Regions from separate parts of the Desulfovibrio desulfopostgatei genome, predicted to be linked through region 2. Evidence: predicted binding sites of a transcription regulator. Region 2 holds the regulator's gene; each other region holds the start of a gene.
The links. The regulator sigma-54, encoded in region 2, starts transcription at its own class of promoters, with help from an activator protein. The targets are predictions, from matches to a motif close to CTGGCACGGNNNNTGCTT.

Region 1 (5,031 bases), 1.2 Mb from region 2:
CACGCCAAGGCCAGCAGCTAGATGCATCGTTCCGGTATCGTTGGTAAACAACAATTTTGACCGGCGTAGCAGTGCCGCCAGTTGGGTGAGGTTGGTCTTGCCCACGGCATCCACCCAATGCCCTTGGGCAGCCTGGGCATAGGCCTCGGCCAGCGGGCGTTCGGCAGGTGAGCCAAGCAGCACCGGGCAGAGCTTGCGATCGCGCCACAGCCGGTCGCCCACCTCGGCAAAAAAATGTGCGGGCCACTGCCGCCGGGCTTCGCTTGCGCCCAGCTGCATGGCCACAAAACCGCATGTCTCTGGCGGAGCCTCGGCAAGCAGGGCGTCCGCCGCAACCAGGGCTTCCCCGGGCGGATCAGCCAGCCGCTGGCGTGGTTGCACGTCTGCGGCTGCTGGCGTGTGCGGAGCGCCCACCATGCGGAACATATCCGCAAGATTAAAGGGGGCGCTCAGTCGGTTTGTAGCGCCGCTGTTCAGAAATGTGGACCAGATGCCCCTGTTTTGCCCAAAACCGTGCGCGTCTAGGCAGAAACCTCGAATTTTGGCCTGCCCGTCCACCTGCCCGCCAGCCAGCAGGCCAGTGAGCAGCCGCGCAGGCAGGGTAGTGGTCAGGTTGACGACGCAGTCGGGCCTGGCCTCGCTCCTGACGGCGCGGGCAAATTCCAGCAGAAGCGCCGTTGCGATGCGCCAATCCTTGTCCATGTCGGCCATGAGCCGCGCGCCGGGCAGGGGCCAGGTGCGCTCCACATGGCGCAGCAGGGGCTGGGCGCTGGAAAAATTGTCCAGGCACACCAGATGCACTGCCTGGCCCTGACAATGCAGATCTTCAATGAGGGGCTGGCATTGCAGCAGGTCGCCAAATCGCGTCAGGTTGATGACCAGTGTGGTGCCTGAGCGGTCAGCCGCAGAGCAGGTGGTCTCCATTGGTTGACTGCCTTATGCCAGCGCCGAGGTTTTGCCGCCGTTCAGAAGGTTCAGGGCCAGGGCCTTTTCCTGCTTGAAGCGGTTGGCCACGGCTGCCTGAATATTGCTGTCGGAAGATCCGAACTGCCCCACGCGTATGTTGTACACGTTGTTGATGAGGTTGCGCTCATAGGCCGCATCGGTCGGTTTGCCGCTCATGGCGTGCGCCCGCTCGAATATGCGTGCTGCGCCAGCAGGGCCGTGCTGTACGGATGTGCTCCAGATAACCTCGCGCATGGCTGTGGAAACCTTGTCTGGGTTCAGGCCGATGCGTTGTGCGATGGAATCCAGCGCGGGCTTGTAATGGCTCTGACGTACAAAGGCCTCCTGAAGATCCTCAAAACGCTCGGGCTGTTCGCTGGCGATGGCTCGCCACGTGTCGGGCATGGCGCCCTTGCGGCTGCCCGTGTTGCCGGGGCCGGAGGAGCGCAGGCGCTTGGAAAGATCCGGGGCTTCCGTATCCAGAAAATCTAAAAAATCCTTCAGGCTGCCCGCGCGGGACGATACCTGATACTTGCCGTAGGAGGTACCACCATTGCGGTCATAGCCCACGGCGGCAATGCCGTCGCTGCCAGACTCAAAGCGGGCTGAAAGCTGGCCGAGCTCCATGTCCTCTACCTTATGCGAGGGTTTGGTGCGGGCCTGAGCCTGGGGCTGGGTGCGCGAATGGACAAAATCGCCCATGTTGAGTCCCTTGATGCGGTTGTCCATGGCGCTGGTCATGGAGCGCAGATGGCGGGCAGTACCCATGCTGCGGGCAAGATCAAGGGTTGAGTTGCCGCCTGATACTGTCTGCATGAGGCTGTCAATGGCCTTGGTCTGGCGCATGTCGGTTTCTGCCTTGCTGAACACCTGCGCGCGGGCAAGATCGCTGGGCGAACGCCCTGCCAGTACCATGCCCTGCTGCCCCGTATTTCCAGCCAGGGCCATGCCTGCACGCTGCATTTCGGCCGTGCTGGCGTTTTCCGCATTGGTGGTCTGGCCGCTCATGATGTTGGCAAAGGACGCAGGGTTTCCGGCCTGCGCAGGCGCAGTGCGGCGTGGTGCTCCCGCCTGGGCCTTTTGTGCATCAGATGGGGGGCGGATCAGAAAATTGGAAAGTGCCATGTGTTCCTCCTGCGGGCCTGAGGCTCCGCGTTGAGGAAAAAGCAAGTACAGTGCCAACTCTGGATATGCGCGGGTAAAACGACAGGTTATATTTTGCGGGTCGGGCCTGCGCCGGAATGCTGACGCTGGCGGAGGAACCCGTGAGGGTTGCCATCAATAACAAGGGCAACCGACAGCATCGGTTGCCCTTGGGAAAGGCAATGGGGTATGGGATCAGGCTGCCCCTTCCGAGCGGAAGCGGTTACTGCTTGGCGGGTTGGGCTGGTGCTTCTTCGGTGTTGGCGCTGTGAACGGAAGTCGCCAGTTCCTTGGCAAGCGTTTCGGCAAAGACCGGGGGCATGCCCGCGCCCGTCTTGAATTCCTGATGGACGAGCAGGGCAATGCGCATCTGGCTGCTGCCAACGGCATTGCGTTTGCCAATGTTTTTGAGGTTTGTGCGGCGGGAACCCTGAGTGCTGGGGACATGGCGCTGCACCAGCAAAACATCCGCCACCAGGGCGGTGCCGCCCTTGCCGCTCAGTTGCGAGGGGGCGTCATACCCTGCAGTCACCACCTGGCGGGCGGTTTCCGGTGCGGTCGTCCCGGCAGCAAGCACGACTATCTGGAGGATGTAGCCAGCCTCGCTGGGGTTTGGCACTACCGTATAGCCCTGGCGTTGCAGCCATGTTTCCACCTGGGTGCGCAGGCCGAAAACCTTGTTGGTATTATCGCGCACATTAACATAAACCGCCGGATGGATGTTCACATCGGCTTCCGGCTCCTCAATCTGGCCCTGACGCAGCACTTCCACACGTGCGGCGTCCGCCGGTTGGCGCACGCACCCGCACAGGGAGGCAACGGCCAGGCACAGCATCAGAATATAGCGGATAAAGGACATACTGCTCCTTTGAGATGCCGCCGCCAAAAAAGGCGCGGATCTGAGTTGTATTCGGGGGGGAGATAATATTTGCGACCAGCCTCGCGGGGCGAGGGCTGGAATGCGGATAGCGTTGGCGCGAAATCAGGAGCGCAGCGACTCGAGAATCTTTCGGCTTAATGTGTCCTCTAGGGCGGGCAGGATTTCCTCCTTGCCCATGTTGGCTCCCTCAGCGCGCACCGTGGTGCGGTGCATGTCCGCATCTGACGGTTCCCGTCCGTTGCGGCCCACGCCCACGAGAGCTTTCATTCCCCATATTTTGCTTTTGCCGGAACTGTCCAGTAGGGCCACGCCCAGGCCAAGGGCCGCTCCGGCGCCTGCCCCCCAGGCTGCCCCGCTTCTGCCGCCGGTTGTGCCGCCAAGCAGCACGCCCAGCATGGCTCCGGTGGCGGTTGAACCCAGGGCATGCCCTGCGCTCACAGGCGCGTTGCGCGAACCCAGAGGGTATATGTCCTCTACCTTCACGCGTATGAGCAAGTCTGCCTTTTGCGCCGAATCGGCGGGGGTCAGATCTTTTTCGCTCTGCAAATAACTCGTGAGCATGGATTCAAAGTCGGCGTTAAACGAGGCATCGCCGCCGCTCACTGCCACGTGCACGGTCTGCCCTTTGCGCACCTGCACACTTTGCAGCGGTGCATCAGAAACATCTGCATCGCTGCCTGGCTGCGCTCCGGAATCTGCGGCAGGCGGGGTGCCCGGCTGCTCCTGATGCGTGGCGCAACCCGCGCCAAAAGCAAACATGGTCAGCAGGCACAGAGCCGCAAAAAAGTTACGTGGCAGAAAACAGATTGTCATATGCTTCCTTGCAATTTTGAACGACACTATCATAAATAGCGCAGATTGGCCTTGCTGTCCAGTTTGGCACGGTTGCCCCCAGGATAAGCGGTGCTGGCGTATGGAGCTGAGACAGGTCGGGACTTGACAAATGCTTCGTACTTGACGCTATTGGTTGTGTCGCGCATTGCCGCCAACGGGGCGTTATGGCGCTGCAATGGATTTTGGCAACGGAAAATAATCGTTGCGCGGGCGTGTTGCGTTGCGATTGCACGCAAGAAAAATTGCGTGAAAACGCCGCGCTGGCAACCATATAAGTGACGGTGCAGGGTGCGCGCGGCAGCCACGCGATGGCGTGAGCGTTAACAGGGCCGCACGTTTTTTGCCGGCAAGCACGAGATAACCGAGGGGCAGCATGGGCAAACAGCTTATCATTGTGGAATCACCCGCCAAGGTGAAGACCATCAAGAAGTTTCTGGGGCCGCAGTACATGGTGCAGGCCAGTGTTGGCCATGTGCGCGACCTGCCGTCCAGCTCGCTTGGTGTGGACGAAGCCAACGATTTTGCGCCGCACTACGAGGTTATAGACAATAAAAAAAATGTGGTCAGCGAACTCCGCGCGGCCGCTTCCAAGGCCGATACCGTATATCTCGCGCCCGACCCCGACCGCGAGGGAGAGGCCATTGCCTGGCATGTGGCGGAACTTATCCGCGACAAAGCCAAGGATATCAAACGCATCCAGTTTAACGAAATCACGGCCAAGGCGGTGAAAGAAGCCTTGGCGCACCCGCGCGAGCTCAACGGACATCTTTTTGACGCGCAGCAGGCCCGCCGTGTGCTGGATCGTCTGGTGGGCTACAAAATTTCGCCCCTGCTGTGGAAGTCCATCAAGCGCGGCATTTCTGCCGGGCGCGTGCAGTCGGTGGCCCTGCGCCTCATTGTTGAGCGCGAGGAGGCCCGCGAGGTCTTCAAGCCCGAAGAATACTGGCTGTTCAAAGCCTTGCTGGCAGCCGACGTGCCGCCGCCGTTCAAGGCCGAGCTTGCCAAGGTAGGCGGAAAAAAGGCCGTGGTCAGCAATGCGGCCCAGGCCAAGGATATTGAAGACGCCATGGCGGGCAAGCCCTTTGTGGTAGAAAGCGTGGAAGAAAAAGAGCGCGAACGCGCCCCGCAGCCGCCCTTCATTACCTCAACCTTGCAGCAGGCTGCCAACCAGCGCCTTTCGTACACTGCCAAGCGCACCATGAATATTGCCCAGCGTCTGTACGAAGGCG
Region 2 (5,031 bases):
GATGCCCTTGAAATGGCTCATGGAGGGGCGCGACATCATGTCCACCATTTCCATGACAAGGCTCACGGGCAGCCCGTCGACCACAAAGTGGCCCATGTCTTCAAAAACCTTGAGCGCCGTGCTTTTGCCAGCGCCGGAAAGGCCCGTGACAATGCACACCTGCACATCCACGCCGGGAACGGGCGCGTCAGCATCAGGCTTTGCGTCAAGGGTGGAATCTGTGGGGGGTATCTGCGCGGAATCCTTCATGACATTCGCCTCTTCGGGGTCAGATCGCCGTTTGCAGCCGGGGTTGTGCGCCACAGGCTTCTGACGGACGTTGCCAAATCCGCGCCGCGCTCAAGCCCGTGTAAGGCCATTGCGCGGCAACCGGCAGGGGGGGTGCGCCTGAAACGGGGGCGGGCCGTTGCCAGCCCGCCCCCTCATTATGAATGATTACAACACGGGGTCAATGAGGGCATAGCCGCTCACCTTGGTGCGGTATACCACATTGATGCGGTTGTTTTCTGCGTTAAAGAACACCAGAAACTCGCTGCCGATGGAATCAAGCTGCATGAGCGCTTCATCCAGATGCAGGGGCTTGGTGGCGAGGCGGTCGGTGCCGTCAACGGGCTGCTGCACGTCGGCTTCGGCATCGAGGTTGTAGGTAAACACGTCCACATCCGTATTGCGGGCGTGCCGCCGCTGGGCCTTTACGCGGGCCACCTGGCGCTTGATCTGCGATTCGACCTTGTCTGTCACAAGGTCAATGGCGGCGTACATATCCGAGGTCTGTTCCGTGGCATTGATGTGCAGGCCTTCGCCCGTAACGGTCACTTCGCAGCGATGACGGAACTTGTCGACTGTCAGCACAACGGCAACTTCAAGGCCAGAGGCCTTGCCAAAAAACCGTCCCAGCTTTTCCATGCGGCGACGGGCATACTTCTTCAGATGTTCGGAGGCTTCAAAATTCTTGAATGCAAATGAGATGTTCATAAGTTCCTCCTAAGTATTGAGCCACTCGACGGGGAATCAGAAATGCTCCTTGCGCCTTGACGAAGATGGAATATCAAGTGCCGTGCGGTATTTTGCCACCGTACGCCGCGCAATATTGACCTTGAGGCGTTCCTTGAGCATTTCGCCGATACGCTCATCGCTGAGGGGGGATCGGGTATCTTCCTCAGAGATGAATTTCTTGATCAGAGCCTTGACGCTTTCTGAGCCTACCTGACTTCCGTCATCGAGTTCAAGGCCGCTGTTAAAGAAAAACTTCAATTCAAAGATGCCGTGGGGCGTTGCCACATACTTGTTGGTGGTAATGCGGCTCACCGTTGATTCGTGCATGCTGATGTCGTCAGCAATATCCTTGAGAATGAGCGGCGCGAGCTTGGTCACGCCGTCTTCAAAAAACGGCTGCTGATGGCGCACAATGCTTTCCATAACCTTGTAAAGCGTGCGCTGGCGCTGATACAGACTCTTGATAAGCCATGAGGCGGAGCGGATCTTTTCTGCGCAGTAGTCCTTTTCCTTCTCCGAGCCGCCAATGTTCATCTGGCTCATGGCCGAAAGCTGCAACTGGGGCAGGCCGTCATCGTTGAGCAAAATCACAAATTCGTCGCCCATCTTGTACACAAATACATCGGGGCTTACGTAGGTTGGCTCGCCGCCGCCAAAACTTGCGCCGGGCAATGGGTCAAGGCTCTGGATGATATCCAGATACTCCTTGAGCTCTTCCATATCGAGCTTGAACTTGCGCAGCAGGGGCTTGTAGCGCTTGGCCTCGAGGTCTTCGAGGTGCGATTCTACCAGCTCCACGAGGATGGGGTCGCGAGCGTAATTGAGGTTCTTGATCTGCACCATCAGGCATTCGCGCGCGTCACGCGCGGCAACGCCGATGGGGTCAAAAAGCTGCACCCTTTCAAGCACGGGCAGCACGGCCTCGGGCGCAACCTCGGCCATTTCGGCCACTTCTTCAATGCTGGCTTGCAGATACCCGGCTGAGGAGAGATTGCCGATAATGACCTCGCCAATGGCCTTCTGCTCTTCTGTCAGCGAAGAAAGGCGCAACTGCCAGAACAGATGCCCCTCAAGGGTGGGCTTGGCCGCATAGCGGGCTTCAAGAGGCGAAATTTCTTCGGCAAGTTCATATTCGCGCGACTGCGAAAGGCGGGGGGTGCTGGCAAACTCGCCGAGGTAATCTTCCCAGTCGGCATCCTTGGCCAGTTCCCTGTCGTACACTTCCTCCTTGGGCGCTTCGCGGCTTTCCTCGTGCTGCTCCAGGGAGGAATCGTCAGTAAGTGAAGATTCTTCGAGAAAGGGGTTTTCAAGCAGTTCCTGCTGCACAGTTTCCAGAAGTTCCACGCGTGAGAGCTGCAGCAGCTTGATTGCCTGCTGCAATTGCGGGGTCATTACCAGTTGCTGTGACAGCTTGAGTTGCTGCCGTAGTTCCAGTGCCATGTGTACTCTTTTGCCTTAACTAGCCATAGGACTATAGAATTATCTGTTTACAAGTACTGTGCCACATCTGCAAAAATTATGCAATAGCTAACAGTTGCAAGATCAGGTTCACGGCATCCCCAGCCAGCGGCAAGGGCTGTCAGCGCCAAAAATCCAGATTTGGCGCAGCATTTGCGCCGTTGGAAATAATCTGCGCACAAAAAAAGGAAGGCAATGCCCTCCCCTTTTTGCGCGATTTTGCGATACCCAAGCTTGGTGGAAACCAACAAGCCTCGCTGCGTTAACGCCGCGAAATTACACCTTGGCGAACTTTTTAGCCGCTCCGATAAATTCACGGAACAGCGGATGCGCGTTCATGGGCCGGGATTTGAATTCGGGGTGGAACTGACAGCCAAGGAACCAAGGGTGGTTCTTCAGTTCAATGATTTCCACAAGCGAATCGTCAGGGGCGGTGCCGCTGAAAACCATGCCCTTTTCGCCAAGCATTTCCTTGAAGGCATTGTTGAATTCGTAGCGGTGGCGGTGACGTTCATCAACCATGCCCTTTTTGTAGGCCACAAAGGCCTTGGTATCGGGCTGCACCTTGCAGGGGTAGGAGCCAAGGCGCATGGTGCCGCCCTTGTCGCTGCCCGCGTCGCGTTTTTCAACGTTCTTGGTGCGGAAGTCGAACCACTCGGTCATAAGGTAGATAACCTTGTGGTCAGAAAGCGGGTTGAATTCTTCAGAGTTGGCGTCATCAAGGTTTGCCACGTGGCGGGCAAATTCGATAACCGCGCACTGCATGCCAAGGCAGATGCCGAAGAAGGGAATGTTGTTTTCACGCGCATAGCGGATGGCGGCAATCTTGCCTTCCACGCCGCGGTAGCCAAAGCCGCCGGGCACAAGAATGCCGTGACAGCCCTTGAAGGATTCCGCGCAATTGCTTTCGTCCACATTCTCGGAATTGACGTAGCGCAGTTCCACTTCAACGCGGTTGGCAACGCCGCCGTGAATGAGGGCTTCGTGCAGGCTCTTGTAAGCTTCCTTGAGGTCAACGTACTTGCCCACAATGGCAATGGTGACCTTGCCCTTGGGGTTGGCGCAGTCGCTCACGAGCTTTTCCCAGGCTTCAAGGTGGGCATTGCGCGCGGGCAGGCGCAGCATGATGGCCACCTTCTGGTCAAAGCCTTCCTCATAGAACTTGAGCGGCACTTCATAAATATTGTTCACATCAACCGAAGAGAACACGGCGTCCTGATCCACATTGCAGAACAGGGCGATCTTGCGGCGCAGTTCTTCGGGGATGCTCTGCTCGCAGCGGCACAGAATGATATCGGGCTGAATGCCGATGGAGAGCAGTTCCTTGACGCTGTGCTGGGTGGGCTTGGTCTTGTGCTCGCCAGCGCTGCGCAGGTAGGGAACCAGGGTAAGGTGAATGTTCAGGCAGTTGTCGCGTCCAAGGTCGGAACGCAACTGACGGATGGCCTCAAGAAAGGGCAGGCCTTCAATGTCGCCCACGGTGCCGCCGATTTCGATAATGGCGACATCGGGCGCGTCCTCGCCTTCAGAAAGGGAAAGCACCACGCTCTTGATTTCATCAGTAATGTGCGGGATCACCTGCACAGTGGCGCCCAGGTAATCGCCGTGACGTTCCTTGGCGATGACGTGGTTGTAAATGGCGCCGGAAGTGGTGTTGTTCTTCCGCGACATGGGCACGTTAAGGTAACGTTCGTAGTGCCCGAGATCCAGATCCGTTTCCGCGCCGTCATCGGTAACAAATACCTCGCCGTGCTGGAACGGGTTCATGGTGCCGGGGTCAACATTGATGTAAGGATCAAGCTTCTGGATGGTTACCGTAAGCCCGCGCGTTTGCAGCAGCGCGCCCAAAGACGCAGCCGCGAGGCCCTTGCCTAACGACGACAGAACGCCGCCCGTCACAAAAATGTATTTAGTTTTCATGCACTTCCACCTGTACTTGGGTATGTTGAATAGTTCAACCAAACAGTCTTAACCCAAATTGAATTTTTTGGCTAGCATTGACTAAGTAAAACAAGCTAAGTAATGTGTTATTCCCTTTTCAGCGTGCGTGCCCACCACAAGCGGCCCGCGCGCCGGTCATCTGTTGTGCCCGGCGCGGGTCTGCCAAGGTTTCCAAGGCAAAAGCACGTCCGGCCCACGCCTTAGGGCTTGGCCGGAATTATCTGCGTTGCAAAGCCAAGGAGGCTTCCCCCGCATGGGTACGGTCAACACACTGGTCATCACCGGCTACGGTACAAATTCGCACATGGAAACAGCCCACACGGCCCGTCTGGCCGGTGCCGACAAGGCCGATGTGGTGCATTTTTCCGATCTGGTGGCGGCCAAGGTTCGCCTTGCCGACTATCACTTTTTGATTTTCCCCGGCGGGTTTCTGGATGGCGACGATCTCGGCGCGGCCCAGGCTGCGGCCATGCGCTGGCGTTACCTCAAGGACGACGCGGGCGCGGCCCTGTTGCAGAGCTTGCGCGAGTTTTTGGATGAGGGCAAGCTGATTTTGGGCATCTGCAACGGTTTTCAGTTGCTGGTCAAGCTGGGCGTGCTGCCTGCCCTTGGCGGCCAGCGCTTTGAGCGCCAGGT
Region 3 (5,031 bases), 1.8 Mb from region 2:
CATGCTGCGGCAGTGACAAGGGCAAAGAGCTTCTGCCGCAGCAGGTCTTCGCTCATGTCATGCTCGTACTGCGCGGGCGAAATGCGCTGCATTTCCAAAACCCGCTTGTAGGCCTGAGGGTCAAACTGCCCTTTGGCATTCTGAAAAGCCGGAATCTGCCCCACGGCAATGCGCAGCTCGAGCGGCGTCACGGTAATGCCCGCGCTGGCAGCTTCCTGACGCACGAGAGTCTGGCTGACCAGATCGCGCAGCACCTGACGGCCAAGCCCCTGACGAACCTGCTCGCGCGTTGCGCCGGGGTTGTTGCGCATCACGGATTCTTCCGCATTGCGATAGGCGAGTTCAAAATCACGCACAGTAATGGGCTCGCCGTTAACCATGGCGACCACATTGCCCGCGCCCCGGTCTTTCATACTGCCCACGCCCCAGAAAACAAAGACAAGGATAATGAGGCCAAAAGCCAGTTTGACGCCAAGAGACTGCGAATTGGAACGGATATACTCAAGCATGCTTACTCCGAGATGCGGTATTTCCCAAAAGATAGGGAGGCATCATAAGCGCAAACTGTGGGAAACTCAACAACAGGAACAGTACGAAAGAAAATAGCCACCTATCGACTTGCGGCACCGCGAGCGGGAGCAAAAAACGCTACCTGTCCATACCCAACTTGCGCATCCTGTGTTGCAGGGTAGAGCGCGGCACGCCCAGCAGCACCGCTGCTCCTCGCGGCCCCGAAATTCGCCCGCCGGACTGGCGCAACGCCCGTTCGATATGGGCACGCTCATTTTCTTCAAGTGTGGGGAGGCGCTCCGGGGCTGTCGCCTGCACGCTGCCTGGGCCGCCAGATACCGGGGCAGCAACGCTCCCAGAAATTCCGCCCGCCTCAGAAACGGCTGACTCGCAAGGCTGTTTCTCAGCAGATTCAGGTTCCCACTGGTGCAGGGCCTCCAAAACAAAATCCTCCGTGACCGCCGAATCCAGCGAATGAAGCAGCATACGGCTCACCACATTGCGCAGTTCACGGATATTGCCGGGCCATGAATGCCCGTGCAGGGCCTGCACCACGGAACGGCTCAGCCGGGGAGGGCGTATCTCGTACTCCTTGGAGAACTGATGAATAAAGTGGTCCACAAACAGGGGAATATCGCTTTTGCGCTCCCGTAGCGAAGGCATACGCACAACCACTGAACCGAGCCTGTAATACAGATCCCGCCGCAGTCGCCCCTCGGCCATGGCTGCTGCCAGATCAATATTGGTGGCTGAAATTACGCGGATGTCCACGCCCGTGGATTCAGCCTCGCCCACGCGCTCAAAGGAATTTTCTTCCATGACCAGCAGCAGTTTGCTCTGCATTTCCGGCGCAAGTTCGCCAATTTCATCCAGAAACAGGGTCCCGTGCTGGGCCAGTTCAATACGGCCAATACGCTTGGCTGTGGCCCCGGTAAAAGCACCCTTTGCATAGCCGAACATTTCGCTTTCAAAAAGCGTGGGGGCGATAGAAGGGCAGTTGACCTTTACGAAGTTTTCTTCCCTTCGCGGGCTGTGACGATGCAGCCAACGCGCCAGCATGCTTTTACCCGTGCCTGTTTCTCCGGTGATAAGCACGGGAATGTTCAACTTTGCAACTTTGCGCACCACAGCCATTGTGCGCACCATGGGCGGCGTCTCGAGCAGCTTGCTTTCAAGCAGAATACTGCTTGAGTCATCCTGCATTCTGCCGGAATGCTCCGTCACTGGCCTGACCTTTGCCATGCGTTCCTCAGCCAGGACTGCGAACAGAAAAGCCGTGAGCACTGGCGTAAGCTCAATAAGAAAATTCAGAATCTCAACAATATTATCAGGCTGTTTTACAAAGGAGACGTGCAGCGTGCCAATGACCTCGCGGTTGATGATCAGGGGCAGGGCAATAGTTGCGTTAAGGCCCACTGACGAGAGCGGCATGGGGCCATCGCCCAGATTATGCACAGAAAGGTCATTAATAACCACAGGTTTGCGCGAGGATATGGCAAGCCCAGCAACCGTGTTGCGCGCTATGCGCGTATTTGAAAGCGATTCTACCACGGTTCCGTCCGCAGCGGTGAACAGGTTCAGAAATTCCCGTTCTGCGTCATAGAGATTAATACAAAATCTGTCATAGTGAAAAAGTTCACGAAGTTGTTTGGATAAAATCTGAAAGAAAGCGTTCCTGTCGATTTTTCCGGCCACAATGCGCGCCAGATGGTGAACAACCTGTCCGACAGTGAGAGAGGGGCTGCTCAGCCCCTTAGGGGTAATTTTATATTTCATTCTGTCCGCCTGTATTTGGGTAATTTTATGCCCAAATATAATCATTTTTACCAATAAATCAATGTATTCACTGGTTATTCAATCAAGTTTGTGAAAATAAGTCCATCATTCTCATGAGATATCTGGCAGCATACTTTTTGGCACACCAATTGCTCTATATCTTGCAGCAAGGCTTAAAGGCAGAAAATATTATTGGTATTTATGTGTGGATATACAATACTCCACAGATGCAAACTAATAATTTTGCAAAATGTACTCTTGTTTTGCTCATACTGCCATTAAGTTTTTGCTTCAAAAAACTTTTTTATAGCAATGTTATTAAAGGAGAGCGGTATGGTAACCCATTTTGTGGTTCACGAACCCGGCGATAGCGTCGGCGTTATCGTTGTCGAAGGGGTGAAGAAAGGCGACAAGCTCAATGGCTGGGTCATGGACGGCAACCAGAGCATCGACTTTGAAACGCTGAACGACATTCCGATCGGCCACAAGATTGCCCTTAAGGATATGGCTGTGGGCGACACCGTCATCAAGTACGGCACTGACATTGGCAAGGTTGTGCAGCCCATCAAGCGTGGCGAGCACCTGCATGTCCACAACGTCAAAACCAAAAGGTGGTGATCTGATGCAACAGACATTTATGGCCTATCGCCGCGAAAATGGCCGCGTGGGCATCCGTAACCACGTTATCATTCTGCCCCTGGACGATCTTTCCAACGCCGCTTGCGAAGCGGTAGCCAACAACGTCAAGGGCACCCTGGCTCTTCCCCACGCTTATGGCCGCCTTCAGTTCGGCGAAGACCTTGACCTGCATTTCCGCACGCTGATCGGCGTGGGCTCCAACCCCAACGTTGCCGCCGTTATCGTTATCGGCATTGAGCCCCAGTGGACCAAGCGCGTGGTAGACGGTATCGCCAAGACCGGCAAGCCCGTTGAAGGATTTGCCATCGAACAGCACGGCGACCTTGAAACCATTTGCAGCGCCTCCCGCAAGGCCAAGGAATTCATGCACTTCGCCACCGAATTGCAACGCACCGAATGCAAGGTAAACGAGTTGTGGGTTTCCACCAAGTGCGGTGAATCCGACACCACCTCCGGTATTGCCGCCAACCCCACCGTTGGCAACGCTTTTGACAAACTGTGGGAAAAGGGCGCCACCACCCTCTTTGGTGAAACCACTGAGATCACCGGCGGCGAACATCTGGTTATGGAACGTTGCGCCAACGATGAGGTCCGGGCCAAGTTCAAGGGCTTTTTTGACCGCTACGCCAAGGTTGTGGACGACCACAAAACAGACGATCTCAGCGACTCCCAGCCCACCAAGGGCAACATTGAAGGCGGCCTGACCACCATTGAAGAAAAAGCCCTGGGCAATGTGCAGAAAATTGGCCGCAAAGCCCCTGTTATCGGCTGCCTCGACAAGGCTGAAATGCCCACCGGCCCCGGCTTGTGGTTCATGGATTCTTCTTCCGCCGCTGCTGAAATGGTTACGCTCTGCGCGGCCTCCGGTTTTGTGGTGCACTTTTTCCCCACGGGCCAGGGCAACATCATCGGCAATCCCATTCTGCCGGTGATTAAACTTTCGGCCAACCCCCGTACCGTGCGCACCATGAGCGAGCACATCGATGTTGACGTTTCCGGTATTCTGCGCCGCGAAATCAACCTTGATGCCGCTGGCGACAAGCTGCTTGAAATGATGTTCCGCACCTGCAATGGACGCAATACATCCGCTGAAGTTCTGGGACACAGAGAATTCATTATGACCCGTTTGTACGAAAGCGCCTAAGTTGCGTTATGTATCCTGGGAAAGTTGCTTTCCCAGGATACTTTCCTCCCCAAAAAAGGAATGATACTGCTTTCGAAAAGGAGGCCTAGATGAAGTTCAAAGCCATTTTACCTTGCCTTTTCTTCGCCCTCTCCCTCATTTCAATGGCTGCCCATCCGGTTGCCGCCGCGTACCCAGACAAACCCGTCAGCATGATCATTGCTTTTACCGCAGGTGGCTCCAGTGATGTTCAAGCACGCATCATGCAAAAGTACTGGGATAAATATGTCAAAGAACCCTGGGTGTTTGTGTATAAACCCGGCGCTGGCGGCATTATCGGCTTTACGGAAATAGCCAAGGCAAACCCTGATGGCTACACCATCGGCGGCCTTAACGTCCCGCATCTCGTACTTCAATCCCTTGCACAGCGCGCCTCTTTCAATGCAGACAGCTTTGAATACATTGCCCAGGTGGTCAACGACCCACAGTGCATCGCCGTGCTTAAGTCAAGTAAGTTCAAGTCGTTCAAGGATATTATTGATGCCGCAAAGGCTTCTCCCAATGCAGTCAGGGTTGGGCTTGTCGGCCCGCTGAGCGGCCATCATCTGATGTTTCTGGAGTTCAACAAACTCTTCCCTGATGTGAAGCTGAGCCGTGTTTTTTATAAAGGAGCCGCTGATCAGAACGCGGCCCTGCTTGGCGGCGAAGTTGATCTGATTTTTGGCAATATCAACGATGTCATGCGCTCCATTGACGAATTTAATGTGCTCAATGTTGCGGCAGAAAAGCGCAATGACTTTTTGCCCGATGTGCCGACCCTGCGTGAACAAAACGTGAATCTTGTTTCTGACATACGGCGCATTTTTGCTGCCCCCAAGGGCACCCCCGCGGACAAAATGGCGTTTTTGCGGGAAACTTTTAAGAAAATCTGCAACGATCCCGGATATCTGGCGGACATGAAAAAAGCCGGCCAACCTGCGGAG

Region 1: a site for sigma-54 is predicted at 2,110-2,127, ahead of ACUZ9Q_RS01165 (VgrG-related protein). Genes of this name have one in related genera too.
Region 3: a site for sigma-54 is predicted at 2,424-2,441, ahead of ACUZ9Q_RS14340 (UxaA family hydrolase). Genes of this name have one in related genera too.

The regions. Positions count from the first base shown of each region.
Region 1 is NZ_JBRBQS010000002.1:264,626-269,656, forward strand. Features, by position in the region: gene ACUZ9Q_RS01160 (glycosyltransferase family 9 protein) at 1-924, opposite strand, end outside; gene ACUZ9Q_RS01165 (VgrG-related protein) at 937-2,070, opposite strand; gene traT (complement resistance protein TraT) at 2,312-2,947, opposite strand; gene ACUZ9Q_RS01175 (hypothetical protein) at 3,071-3,781, opposite strand; gene topA (type I DNA topoisomerase) at 4,176-5,031, shown strand, end outside.
Region 2 is NZ_JBRBQS010000002.1:1,459,199-1,464,229, reverse strand. Features, by position in the region: gene rapZ (RNase adapter RapZ) at 1-249, opposite strand, end outside; gene hpf (ribosome hibernation-promoting factor, HPF/YfiA family) at 436-975, opposite strand; gene rpoN (RNA polymerase factor sigma-54) at 1,012-2,436, opposite strand; gene ACUZ9Q_RS06505 (CTP synthase) at 2,731-4,374, opposite strand; gene ACUZ9Q_RS06500 (phosphoribosylformylglycinamidine synthase subunit PurQ) at 4,649-5,031, shown strand, end outside.
Region 3 is NZ_JBRBQS010000002.1:3,296,598-3,301,628, reverse strand. Features, by position in the region: gene ACUZ9Q_RS14350 (SurA N-terminal domain-containing protein) at 1-509, opposite strand, end outside; gene ACUZ9Q_RS14345 (sigma-54-dependent Fis family transcriptional regulator) at 649-2,286, opposite strand; gene ACUZ9Q_RS14340 (UxaA family hydrolase) at 2,620-2,904, shown strand; gene ACUZ9Q_RS14335 (UxaA family hydrolase) at 2,909-4,069, shown strand; gene ACUZ9Q_RS14330 (tripartite tricarboxylate transporter substrate binding protein) at 4,159-5,031, shown strand, end outside.